Regions from separate parts of the Fictibacillus arsenicus genome, predicted to be linked through region 1. Evidence: riboswitches for the same ligand, from Rfam matches in the RefSeq annotation. Region 1 holds a riboswitch; each other region holds the start of a gene.

Evidence for each region. A riboswitch is a leader RNA that binds a small molecule or an ion and turns the genes downstream of it on or off. The one in region 1 is predicted to bind S-adenosylmethionine.
Region 2: another riboswitch for S-adenosylmethionine. It lies ahead of ABE41_RS11410 (homocysteine synthase); the one in region 1 lies ahead of ABE41_RS20090 (LLM class flavin-dependent oxidoreductase).
Region 3: another riboswitch for S-adenosylmethionine. It lies ahead of sfnG (dimethylsulfone monooxygenase SfnG); the one in region 1 lies ahead of ABE41_RS20090 (LLM class flavin-dependent oxidoreductase).
Region 4: another riboswitch for S-adenosylmethionine. It lies ahead of ABE41_RS08290 (2,3-diketo-5-methylthiopentyl-1-phosphate enolase); the one in region 1 lies ahead of ABE41_RS20090 (LLM class flavin-dependent oxidoreductase).

What each region holds. Positions count from the first base shown of each region.
Region 1 is NZ_CP016761.1:3,981,631-3,984,729, forward strand. Features, by position in the region: gene ABE41_RS20085 (MetQ/NlpA family ABC transporter substrate-binding protein) at 1-350, opposite strand, end outside; gene ABE41_RS20090 (LLM class flavin-dependent oxidoreductase) at 370-1,764, opposite strand; SAM riboswitch class I at 1,886-1,988, opposite strand; SAM riboswitch class I at 2,149-2,263, shown strand; gene ABE41_RS20095 (acyl-CoA dehydrogenase family protein) at 2,351-3,099, shown strand, end outside.
Region 2 is NZ_CP016761.1:2,215,989-2,219,087, reverse strand. Features, by position in the region: gene ABE41_RS11415 (LysR family transcriptional regulator) at 1-29, shown strand, start outside; gene ABE41_RS11410 (homocysteine synthase) at 227-1,534, opposite strand; SAM riboswitch class I at 1,777-1,881, opposite strand; gene ABE41_RS11405 (sulfite exporter TauE/SafE family protein) at 1,923-2,834, opposite strand; SAM riboswitch class I at 3,050-3,099, shown strand, end outside.
Region 3 is NZ_CP016761.1:888,180-891,278, forward strand. Features, by position in the region: gene ABE41_RS04730 (GNAT family N-acetyltransferase) at 1-340, shown strand, start outside; gene ABE41_RS04735 (DUF421 domain-containing protein) at 348-1,049, opposite strand; SAM riboswitch class I at 1,193-1,303, shown strand; gene sfnG (dimethylsulfone monooxygenase SfnG) at 1,535-2,623, shown strand; gene ABE41_RS04745 (aspartate aminotransferase family protein) at 2,953-3,099, shown strand, end outside.
Region 4 is NZ_CP016761.1:1,575,945-1,579,043, reverse strand. Features, by position in the region: gene ABE41_RS08295 (2-hydroxy-3-keto-5-methylthiopentenyl-1-phosphate phosphatase) at 1-44, opposite strand, end outside; gene ABE41_RS08290 (2,3-diketo-5-methylthiopentyl-1-phosphate enolase) at 41-1,282, opposite strand; SAM riboswitch class I at 1,360-1,473, opposite strand; gene ABE41_RS08285 (pyridoxal phosphate-dependent aminotransferase) at 1,541-2,707, opposite strand; gene ABE41_RS08280 (carbon-nitrogen family hydrolase) at 2,827-3,099, shown strand, end outside.

The DNA of each region.
Region 1 (3,099 bases):
TTGTTGGAGTATATGCCGATAGGTGCTGTTGGAACCGTCACTACACTTGATAATTTCATATTATTTTCTTTTGAAAAAGCGTCCATATACACCTTATGCTGAAACAGATTTGCATCCAGCGAACCGCTTTTAAGTGATATATTCGGCTGTACATAGTCATTGAATTCCTTAACCTCGACTTTGTATCCCTTTTTCTCTAAATATGGCTTAACGCCTTTTTCAAGCATATCGCTATATGGAACGGTAGCTCCGAGTGTGATATCCTTCTTTTCCCCTTCTCCTGAAGCTCCACATCCAGCTAAAGCTATGATGGCTGTGAGCCCTATGATTAAACGAGTTATTTTTTTCATTCTTATCTCCACTCCTTTTCTATTGGTTAGTTTCCGCTAGAACTCTTCGATACTTTGCTGCTGGATGGTCACTTGGCAATAAGCTCTCTCCATGCGGAAATAATTTTTCCCTCAACGTTCCTTTGCTGTACTCTTTTTTATACAGTCCTCTTTCTTGAAGTACCGGTACGACCATTTCCACAAAAGCTTCCAGATCACCCGGAGTTACAAGGTGATTTAAGTTAAATCCATCAACACCAGACTCCTCAAACTGAGCTTGAATCCCGTCTGCTACTTGTTCTGGACTGCCAACAATATAGCTTCCCCTGTCAGGTGACTCAAACCGGTTAAGCACTTCTCCTACAGTAAGTTTTTTTGGTGCATCCTTTGTAAGTGTGGCAGCTTTGTAATGACCGCCTTCCGTAGACTTTGTATATTCAAATGGAAGGCCAGGATCAAGTTCTTCGTATTCAGCAATATCATATCCGCTTGCACCATACTGTGCTTTTGCAGCATCAGAGCTCCAAACCTTTGAATATTCCTCAAACTTCTGCTCTGCTTCCTCTGTCGTTTCTCCAACTACAACATTTAGGAAAGAAAAGATTTTTATATCTTCAGGGTTCCGTCCATGTTTTTTCGCTCGCTCTCTAATATCATCTGCATAGAAGCGAATTCTTTTTGCTGTTGGACCTCCCACAAAAATACACTCAGCATGTTTTGCCGCAAAATCACGCCCTCTTTCTGAGGTGCCTGCCTGATAAATAACAGGTGTTCTTTGGAGGGATGGCTCGCTTAAATGAGGTCCCTCCACTTTAAAATACTGTCCTTCGTGGTTAATCTCATGTACTTTTTCAGGATCGACTAGAGTGTCCGTCCCGATATCTTCAACAACCGCACCATCTTCCCAGCTGTTTTCCCAAAGTTTATAAGACACTTCTAGATACTCATCAGCAATGTTATAACGCTCATCGTGTTTAATCATATCCTCCAGGCCAAAATTTCTGGCTGCATTAGGAAGATAGGAAGTAACGACATTCCAGGCAATCCTTCCTTTCGTTAAATGATCGAGTGTAGAAAAACGGCGTGCATTTCCAAAAGGCTGTTCATATGTGGTACTAACCGTAATTGCAAACGATAAATTTTCAGTTACACTAGCCATCGCTGAGATAAGCAAAGCGGGATCATTTAACGGAACCTGCAGTCCATCCCTGATTGAAGGGGCTTTACTCTTTTGATAAACGTCATAGACACCTAGAACATCTGCAAAAAATATGGCATCAAACTTCCCTTTCTCCAGCAGCTTGGCATAATCAATCCAATAATCTAAGTCTTTATAACCCTTATGCCGTTTATTTTCCGGGTGCTTCCAAAGTCCATGAGAGTTATGCATGGCACTTGTCATCTCAAATGCGTTTAACAAAATTTCTTTACTCAAAATGATTTCCTCCGTAACGTTTGAATTTTTTGTACCGCTCCCAAGAGAAAAAATAAAAACCTCTTCATGAATAAGAAGAGGTTAATAAAATACGTGAAATGGAAAAAACGCATTTGATCTCTCCTTATCTATCAAGCTTGTAAGCTTGCTGGAATTGGCACAGTTCTAAAATAGTTGTTGCCGAGGCTTCAAAGGGCCAGTCCCTCCACCTCTCTCGATAAGAAATCGATAGTATTCAATTTATCAACAGAATATACAGGAATAAAAATAGCCTGTCAACGCACTTTCCCAAAATAATATAAAAATTTTAAGTTTTCAGTTTTTCATTGACAATATACTACCTAGTATCTTATAGTGATGACAATTAAAATTTATAATCTATTATTCTTATCACGAGTCAGGGGAGGAACTGGTCCTATGATCCTGCAGCAACCGCTTATCTTTACTAGATAAGAAAGGTGCTAATTCCAGCAGACATGCTATGTCTGAGAGATGAGAAAGAGTTCTTTAACAACGTCCTCTTTCGTCATTTTGAAAGGAGGATTTTTTTATGTCCTCTGAAAAATAATTGCAGGAGGAAAATTTCATGTCAAGAACTTATGTGGAAACAGAACAAGATAAGATACAAACAAACGTAAAAGAAATCTTAAAACAAGCAGAAGAGCTAAAAGAAGTTTTCAGCAGAAGAGCCGATGTGATTGATTCAGAAGGGATATTCCCTTATGAAAATTTTGCGGATCTAAAAAAAATGAACTTCCTATCTCTGACGATACCAAAAGAGTTTGGCGGCCAAGGCCTCAACCTTCTTGAATATTTACAAGTCCAAGAAATTTTAGCTCAAGGCGATGCCCCTACTGCTCTATCTTTGGGATGGCACTTAGGTGTAATGCTTGAAGCGGCTGAAAACAGGCATTGGCAAGGTTCAGCTTTTGAAAAGGTCAGCTCATTAATTGTTCAGGAAAGGTTACTCTTTAATTTGGCTCAGACAGAGCGAGCTACTGGAAGTCCTTCAAGAGGCGGAACCCCAGGCACAATTGCCAAAAAAGAAGAAAACGGCTGGCGTTTGAACGGAATTAAAGCATTTACTTCTATGGCTGAAGCTCTCGATTATTCCATTATTACAGCAGATCTTAATCACACCGGTAAAAAGGGTTTTATTTTAGTTGATCATAAACGAGAGGGTGTTTCTGTAAAAGAAACCTGGGACAGTATATCTATGAGAGGTACTAAAAGTGATGACCTTGTACTAGAAGATGTACTTGTTGATGAAGAAGACCTCTTATTTGTAGAAGATGGCCGTTCAGCCACAACAAGAGGATGGTATCTTCAAGTACC
Region 2 (3,099 bases), 1.8 Mb from region 1:
CCTTATGGTTAAACGAAAATATTACATGATTCTTTAACTAAGAATCATGCGATTATTTAGCCAAAAACGAATTATCACATAATTTCTCCATTTCATCACATAATTTTTTTGACTAATCATATAAAAATCCCATCTCATTACATAAAAAAATGGACTTCATCACATTATTTAACAATTTTTTACATAAATAAAACTCAGAGCAATTATGCTCTGAGTTTCGTTGTTTTTACAACCCGCTTGGAGAAAGTACGATTGCTTTTAATGCATGATCAAGATCATAAATAAGATCATCTACCGTCTCAATTCCGATGGATAGACGGATTAATTCAGGTGAAACTCCTGATTTTCTTTGTTCTTCCTCAGATAACTGCTGATGGGTTGTGCTCGCAGGGTGGATGATCAAGGACTTTGAATCTCCTACGTTAGCCAAGTGAGAGAAGATGCTTACATTCTCAATTAATTTTTTTCCTTCTTCTACGCCGCCTTTAACACCGAAAGTAAGAATGGCTCCAGCTCCTTTTGGGAGATATTTTTGTGCAAGGTCATAATATGGGCTGCTAGGAAGACCTGCATAATTTACCCAGTCTACAGAAGGGTGGCTTTCCAAGAACTGTGCTACCTTAAGAGTGTTTTCAACGTGTCTTTCTAAACGCAGTGACAATGTTTCTAATCCTTGAATAAACAAAAATGAATTGAACGGAGAAATGGATGATCCTAAATCACGAAGTAACTGGACACGAGCTTTTAATATATAAGCAAGCGGACCGAATGCTTCGGTATAAACGATACCTTTGTAGCTTGGATCTGGCTCCGTTAAGCCAGGGAACTTTCCGTTGTTCCAATCAAATTTACCGGAATCAACTATTACACCACCAACAGATGTACCGTGGCCGCCAATGAATTTTGTTGCGGAGTGTACGACGATATCAGCACCATGCTCGATCGGACGACAAAGATAAGGTGTAGCAAGCGTGTTATCAACAATAAGTGGAACACCCGCTTCATGAGCAATATTAGCAAGACCTTCAATATCCGCTACATCAATTTTTGGATTCCCGATTGTTTCAACATATACTGCTTTTGTTTTTTCTGTGATCGCATCTTTAAACGATTGAAGGTTATCGATGTCAGCAAAACGTGTCTCGATACCTAGTTTTGGCAAAGTCACAGAGAAGAGATTGTACGTTCCACCGTAAAGAGAAGTAGAGGCAACGATTTCATCGCCTGATCCAGCGATATTGAAAATAGCATTTGTAATGGCAGCCTGGCCGGAAGCAACAGCAAGTGCCCCCACACCGCCTTCTAATTTAGCAATCGTCTGTTCAAACGCATCTTGTGTGGGATTCATTAAACGACTATAGATATTTCCGAATTCTTTTAAAGCAAATAGATTTGCTGCATGTTCAGTGCTGTTAAACTGATACGATGTTGTCTGATAAATCGGTACCGCTCGCGCACCTGTAGCAGGATCTACTTTCTGTCCTTCATGCAATGAAATTGTTTCAAAACCGTACTCTCTTTTTTGTTCGCTCATTTTCAAATCTCTCCTCAATGTTTAAATTTTTTTGTTATCCAATATGAATTTCAGATTCAACTTATCCAGTAAAGAAAACTTGGCTGACGCCAATCCTTTCGAGTCAGCTTTAGTTGCACTTATACGATCGACCTTAACTTGTTGCGAAGTCGAAAATCATCGTGCAAACAAGTTATACTTTCTGATAGTGCAAAAAAGACCTCTTCCAAAAGAAGAGGTCCCGATGATATCACACGATCGAAGTCTCATCTTTCAGAACGTTAGCTGTTCTGCTGAAATTAGCACCATGCATTTCTGCTGGTTGCCGGGCTTCATAGGGTCAGTCCCTCCGCCTCTCTGGATAAGAAGATTGAATATTGAATTAAAGACTATAATACATAGCTAATAATCAATAGTCAACTGAATTTTTCAAAAATTTCGGATTTTTATTTTCGTCATTACTTTTTTTCGGAAAGCTTTTTACTGTATAGATGATACCTACAGCCCAAAATGCCGCAAGAACAAAATAAATGGCAAACATAACATGAGATGACAAACCAATGGTCAAAAACAGAGTCCTAACATTAGTTACGATAATCAGCCCACCAACTAAGACCCCTAAAATGTGTGAGGGAATTATTCGGACGAGCCATGCAGCAATCGGAGCTGCAACGATACCGCCTGCCATGAGGGCACCAACCCAGAGCCATTCAACTTGCTCCCATCCAAGAGCAATAAAGAATCCAGCAGAAGCTGAAACGGCTACAGCAAATTCACTCGTATCAACGGAACCTATAACTTTTCTAGTTTTCATATCTTTTGCCATAAGGACAGGAGTTGTTACAGGACCCCATCCACCACCACCTGTCGCATCTAGAAATCCAGCAAGTAAGCCAAGGGGCATTAGCTGTTTTTTTGAAAAAGAGTTTTCAGAGGGTGCCGTCTTTCTTTCTCCAAGTTTATAGAGAAAACGAAACAAAATATAGATTCCAAGAATAATAAGAAATAGAGAAACATATGGTTTCACAATATCTCCTGGAAGGCTGCTTAAAAAACAAGCGCCTAAAAATGCACCGATCGAACCCGGCAGAATTAAGCGGAGAACCACCTGCTTATCAACGTTTCCAAACTTAATATGGGAAACTCCGGATGCTGCTGTTGTCACAACTTCAGCAAGGTGGACAGAGGCAGATGCTGCTGCGGGCGCAATCCCCGCTACCAAGAGCAGGGAAGTCGAAGTAACCCCATATGCCATTCCGAGTGAGCCGTCGATCAGCTGTGCCATAAGTCCAATAAGCGCTAGAACTATTAACTTTTTCATCAAATTCCTCCTCAAAATAAAAAGGCCCTTAACAAGTCATGTTAAGAGCCTTCGGTTTTTCCGATCAGCAAATTCGGATGAAATTTTAGTTATTACTATATGTTCCAGGAAGACAAATTGTCAACTGCAGGTTTAATTTTTTCAGAAAAAACAAGAAATAAAAAAATTAGGGCTTGATATCCGTTTCAGATGTGATATGATTTTTAAAAATTAAACTCTTATCCAGAGTGGTGAAGGGAACTGGCCCGATGAAACCCGGCAACCT
Region 3 (3,099 bases), 960 kb from region 1:
TCTGCCCTTTGCCATCTATGCTGAAGATAAAATGGTTGGTTTTATTATGCATGCATATGAAAAAGAAACATCAGATATGTACTGGATTAACGGGTTTATCATTGATAAAAAATATCAAGGAATCGGCTATGGAAGGGCAGCTATTATTGAAATGATCGCTTGGATCAGAAAGTCATTTAATCAGTGCTGCGAGATCCGGATAACCGTATATCAGGATAATCATCATGCAAAAAAGCTATATGAGAGTTTAGGATTCATTAAGACCACTCTAATGTCTGGAGAGGAAGAAGTGTGGCGTTTGCCTTTGGAAAAAGCTATGCGTAAAAAGAGTACAAAATAACATGTAATTACTTGTAATACATCACGTGAAGGTGTTCATGATGATCGAGTGTTGCGAGCAGAATATCAGGCAGTATAGTATTCTGTTTTTGAATTTGATCTAACAGCCAAGCCTCATTTTTTCCTGTTTCCAAAAGTTCTTGTTGATTGATTTTTCCTTCTTTAATGACAACCTGAGGATAATCGAATGGCTTTGGCGGCAAGTTTATATCTTTTTGAATAACGGTTTGGTATTGCGGCTGTAAAAATGAAGTAATGGTGCCATTGGATTCAAACAAAGCGAGTGCGACTTCTTGAATATCTATTACCCTATGTTTTCGCAGTTCAGAAAATAAAACATCCATTGAAATTCGGGCTTTTTTTAAGTTCTTATATAAAATTTGTCCATTCTTTACTAACGGAATAGGTGCCGGATCTATTAATTTTCTTAGCGGGTGCCAATGAAGGCCAGTCATGGTTGTAGTCACATAAAGAATAACAAGAACGGACATTGTGATAAGAGAACCTTTAAGCCCAAGATGCTGGTCAGAAAGCGGATGGGCAATGATGTTTCCAAAGATGAGAGCCATAATGAAATCTAATAAACGAAGCTGTGAAAAAGATCGTTGTCCCATCAATTTTACAGCAAACAGCATAAAGAAAAAGGCAACGATTGCCCTTAGAATCCATTCGATCGCCAATAAATTCTCTTGAGCTTGATAAAAATCCAGCATACTAGCACCTCGTAAATTCTTGATGCATATAGTATGGTCGTAAAAAATGACTTTTTAACCAGAAATAAATTATAAAAATAGTTTGACTATTCGTGCAGGTATGCTACAATCAATTTTAAATTAAAACTTAATCGAATTTCTTCTTATCCAGAGAGGTGGAGGGACTGACCCTGTGAAGCCTCGGCAACCAGCACATTTGTGCACGGTGCCAATTTCAGGGAAGCTTAGGGAATAAGCTCCGAAGATGAGAAGCAAGTGGGTACTTTTTTCGATATTCGAACCCCTTCGCTCTTTTCTTGGAGTGAGGGGTTTTTATTATTTTAAGGAGGTGGACGGCATTAAAAAAGGAGTGAAAGTATGGCAGTACTTTCACCCCGGCTGCGATTATCATCCTTGAGGAGGACACAGTATCGCTTAAATATTTTATCATTTTAAGTGAAATGGCGTCCAATTCAGGGAAAAATCCTTGAGGAGGAAAATAAATGAGTGAGTTGAAATTTGCGTATTGGGTACCGAATGTAAGCGGAGGTTTGGTCGTATCTAAGCTGCCGCAGGAAACAGACTGGACATTTGAAGCGAATAAACGTTATGCACAAATCGCGGAGGAATCAGGATTTGACTTTGCACTTCTTCAGACGCGATTCTTTGCCAGCTATGGTGCAGAATATCAGCTGGAGGCGGCTACACTTGCAGCAGCACTGGCAAGTGTAACGAAAAAGATTAATCTTATTTCAGCCGTTCATCCTGGTCTATGGCATCCTGGTGTTTATGCGAAAATGATGGCTACACTGGATAATATCTCTGGTGGCCGTGCTGCGATTAACGTAGTAAGCGGCTGGTTTAAAGGCGAGTTTACAGGCTACGGGGAACCGTGGCTGGAGCATGACGAACGATATCGCCGTTCTGAAGAATTTATTAGAGTTATAAGAAGTCTTTGGACAGAAGAAGAGACAACTTTTAAAGGTGATTTTTACAGAATAAATGGCGCTCCTTTGAAGCCGAAACCTGTTCAAAAGCCAACCCCTCCAATCTTTCAAGGAGGAAACTCAAAAGCTGCTAAAGAAATGGCAGCGAGAGTTTCAGATTGGTATTTTATGAACGGCAACACGACTGAGGGTTTTAAGAATCAGATCGAAGAAGTAAAAGCATTAGCTAAGAAAGAAGGTCGTACTTTGAAGTATGCGGCCAATGGATTTGTCATTGTACGAGATACAGAAGAAGAGGCTGTTCAAGTACTGCGTGATATTGTATCGAACGCTGATGTTGAAGCCGTTGAAGGATTTGGAGAGGCTGTAAAAGAAGCGGGGCAATCTTCTAAGGAAAAAGAAGGTATGTGGGCAAATTCAACATTCGAAGATCTCGTCCAATACAATGATGGATTTAAGACAGGATTGATCGGGACGCCTGAACAAGTAGCTGACCGCATTATTGAGCTGAAACAACTTGGAGTGGACCTTGTTTTGACAGCCTTTTTACATTATGAAAAAGATTTGAAGGACTTTGGGGAGAAAGTGATACCGCTGGTGAAAGAAAAAGAAACCAGATTGAAGGAAGAAGGAGTGCTTGTTTAGATTTGATACGAATATTGAGAAAAAGTCGCCATTGGCGGCTTTTTTGTTTTGTATTGTATAGAATTTACGAGCGATTCTGGAATTTTACGAGTGATTCTAAAATTTTTACAAGCAATTCTCAGTTCACGGGTTAAAATCGTAGTTCTTCTTCAGTTTGTAAGACTTAAGACCCAGGCGCCACTACCAGCCTTAAAAATTTATGGAAAGAACTTAGGGAAAATTCATCATTGACGATGATAATCATTATCATTTAAGGTTATACATGTAATTAATAATGAGAATCATTTTCAGTAATCTAAATTCAATCAAAATCTCAAGGAGGAGCAAACATGAGCACCTTACAAATGGAAATGAACGAACTTTATCTGAAGCAGCAGGAAAAACGGGAATCAAACGCGAGATCCTACCCTAGACGCATACCGATTGCTATAGAAGAAGCTGAAGGAATCTATGTAAAAGATGCAGATGGAAGAAAA
Region 4 (3,099 bases), 1.6 Mb from region 1:
GTAACAGTTCCGTCAAAATCGCAGAAGATTAGTTTGCGCGTCATGTTACAGGTACTCCTCCCCATAACTCCAAAGCTTTTTGAAGTTCCGGGTGTTTCTCGGCATAATTTTCAAGGTCTTCGCCTATAACTGCTGCATCTACAGCTTGACGAAATGCACGTGCCCCGCCTGCAGCTCCGTCAGGATGACCGTGAATTCCTCCGCCAGCATTAATAACACTGTCTAAGCCAAAATCATTGAACAATACAGGAGTTAATCCAGGATGTATCCCAGCTGATGGTACCGGGAATGATTTTTTCAGCGCAATATTTTCTGTCGTTAAAGCTTCTGCAATATTTAGTGTTTCATCTCTATCAAGTGCCACACTTCCATATGGAGACGGGAACAGTACAAGATCTGCTCCTGCATATCGCAAAAGTTTTCCGAGCAATACTGAGTAACCTATTCCATAGAGAGAAGATGAACCGATTGCACCTGACAACGCAGGATGTGCCATTATCGGAAGAGGTATTTCTTTATCTTCTGCCAGCTCCTGAAGCACATCTGGACCATAAGATAGCACATTAAACAGCAATGCATTTGCACCTAGATCTGCAGCGCGCCTTGCTTTATCACGCAGATCACTTGTTCTTCCGGTTAAGTTCACAGCGTAAAGCGTTTTTTCCCCAGTTCGGTCTTCCGCTTGCTGCAATACTTCTTTTGCCGCCTTAATGCGGTCCTCAAACGGTGTCAGCGGATTATCAAAAAGAATTTCATCATCCTTCACAAGGTCGACGCCGCCAAGTGACTGTTCATATAGCTGCTGTTTAAAGAATGAAAGATCTTTACCCAGCACTCCTTTAAAAATACTCATAACTAGGGGACGGTTATGGACACCTAAAATCTCACGTATTCCAGATATACCGTACTTCGGTCCTGGGAAACTCGATTCCAGCTGTTTATCAAACTCCAAATCTATGAGTTTTATTTCTCCATCAAGTGACAGTTTGCCAAAGACAGTTGTTAAGATCGCTGGAATATCGTTAGAAAAATTTGCTGATGGATAAGAGATCTTCAGCAATCCCCTCGTACGCTGGTTTCCTAAAAACCGATCAGCTTCATCGTCACGCTCCAGTTCAACAACGCTCTCTACAACACCTTTATGTTTTCGAAGCTGTTCCTGCTCAAGCAGCGGCAGATCCGTCCAAGATCCTACTGTCAATCCCAGTGCAATGCCTTCCGCTTTTTTATCTAAATTTCCTTTTTTGTCATGAACCAAATAGGTCGCAGTTACTTTTCCCATATCGTTAAAACTCCTTTCAAACACAATAAAAAGCCCCATCCAAAAGGAAGGGGCACTAAATATCGCAGGTCCGCTTCCTCTCATCTCTCAGTCTATTTGACTGCAAGAATTAGCACCGTTTTCAGCTGAAAATAAGCTGAATGGTTGCCGGGTTTCATCGGGCTAGTCCCTCCACCTGCTCTTAATAAGAGTGCAAATTGTTCGAATATAATATTAATTGTGATTATGACAGGCCATGAAGATCCTGTCAACAATTTTTTAAATGACTTTTGCGATTCTGTCGGCTGCTTCTATTAGCCTATCTTCTGAAGTAAGCAAACCTGCCCTCACATATTTGTCTCCTTCTTTTCCAAATCCGATCCCTGGAGCAACGACAACATGCGCTTTTTCTAGTAAATGATCCGCAAACGTTTCTGACGTGTATCCTTCAGGAACTGGCAGCCAGCAGAAGAACGAACCCTTTGGAGCTTCGACGTTCCAGCCGTTTTCTCTTAACCTGCCGATAAAAGCATTGCGCCTCTTTTCATATGTTGCTACCAGCTCATCCACGCATTCCTGGGATTCATTGAGTGCTGCGGCCGCTGCATGCTGCACGGCTCCAAATAGACTGACATAAAAATGGTCTTGAAGAAGGTTGATAGATTCAATGACTTGCTCATTTCCGACTGCGAAACCGACACGCCAGCCAGCCATGTTGTAAGTTTTGGACAATGTATAGATTTCTATTCCAACTTCTTTCGCTCCATCAGCCTCTAAAAAGCTGACAGGCTTTTTACCTTCAAATCCAATCGCACCATACGCAAAATCATGGCACACTAAAATATCATGCTTTTTTGCCAGTTCAACGGTATCTTCAAAAAAGTCTTTTGTTGCGACACCAGCCGTCGGATTGTTCGGATAGTTTAAGAACATAAGTTTAGCTTCTTGCAGCACATTTTCTTCTAAACGATCATAATCAGGCAAAAAAGCATTCTCTGCTAAGAGAGGCATCGTCTCCATCTTCGCCCCAGCCATTGCAATTCCTGACCAGTAATCAGGATATCCTGGATCTGGAACAAGAGCAATATCTCCAGAATTTAAATAGCATTGAGATAACTCTACTAAACCCGTTTTACCTCCGAACAATACTGCTACTTCTTTTTCCGGATCCAGCGTAACTCCGTATTCTCTTTTATAAAAATCGGCTGCAGCCTGCTTTAAAAAAGAATGTCCGCGAAACGGCGAGTATTTGTGATATGCAGGATTGTCTGCCCCTTCTTTTAACGCTTCTACAATATGATTTGGCGTGGGCTGGTCCGGGTTCCCTTGTCCAAGATTAATAACATCATAGCCTTGCTCCACATAATGTGATACTTTTTTTACAAGTTTAGCGAAAAATTGCTCTGGCAGTTTAGCCATGACCTCTGCCTGTTCAAAACGTTTCAAACGATCACTTCCAGTCTAATTTGAATGTTCTTGAAATTCTAATCAGTTATGTTATACGCTTAAGGAAATTCTGTAAAGACTTTTTTTGGTATTTCTATGCCAGATAGGAGTGTTTTTTTATGAAAATAGTATGTATACAAGTGGATGTCCAATTTGGAAATCCTGAAAAAAATATGGAGCATATCGAGAAAAAAATCCGTGAGGCAGTTCGGCTTTATAAGCCTGACTCCATAGTACTTCCTGAACTTTGGGATACAGGGTATGATCTGACGCGCCTAGACGAGATCAGTGATGAAAATGGTGAAAAAGCAAAAAAATGGCTCAGTTCCCTTGCAAAAGAGTTTGGAATTAACCTCATTGGCGGATCTGTTGCATTCCGTAAAGGTAATGAC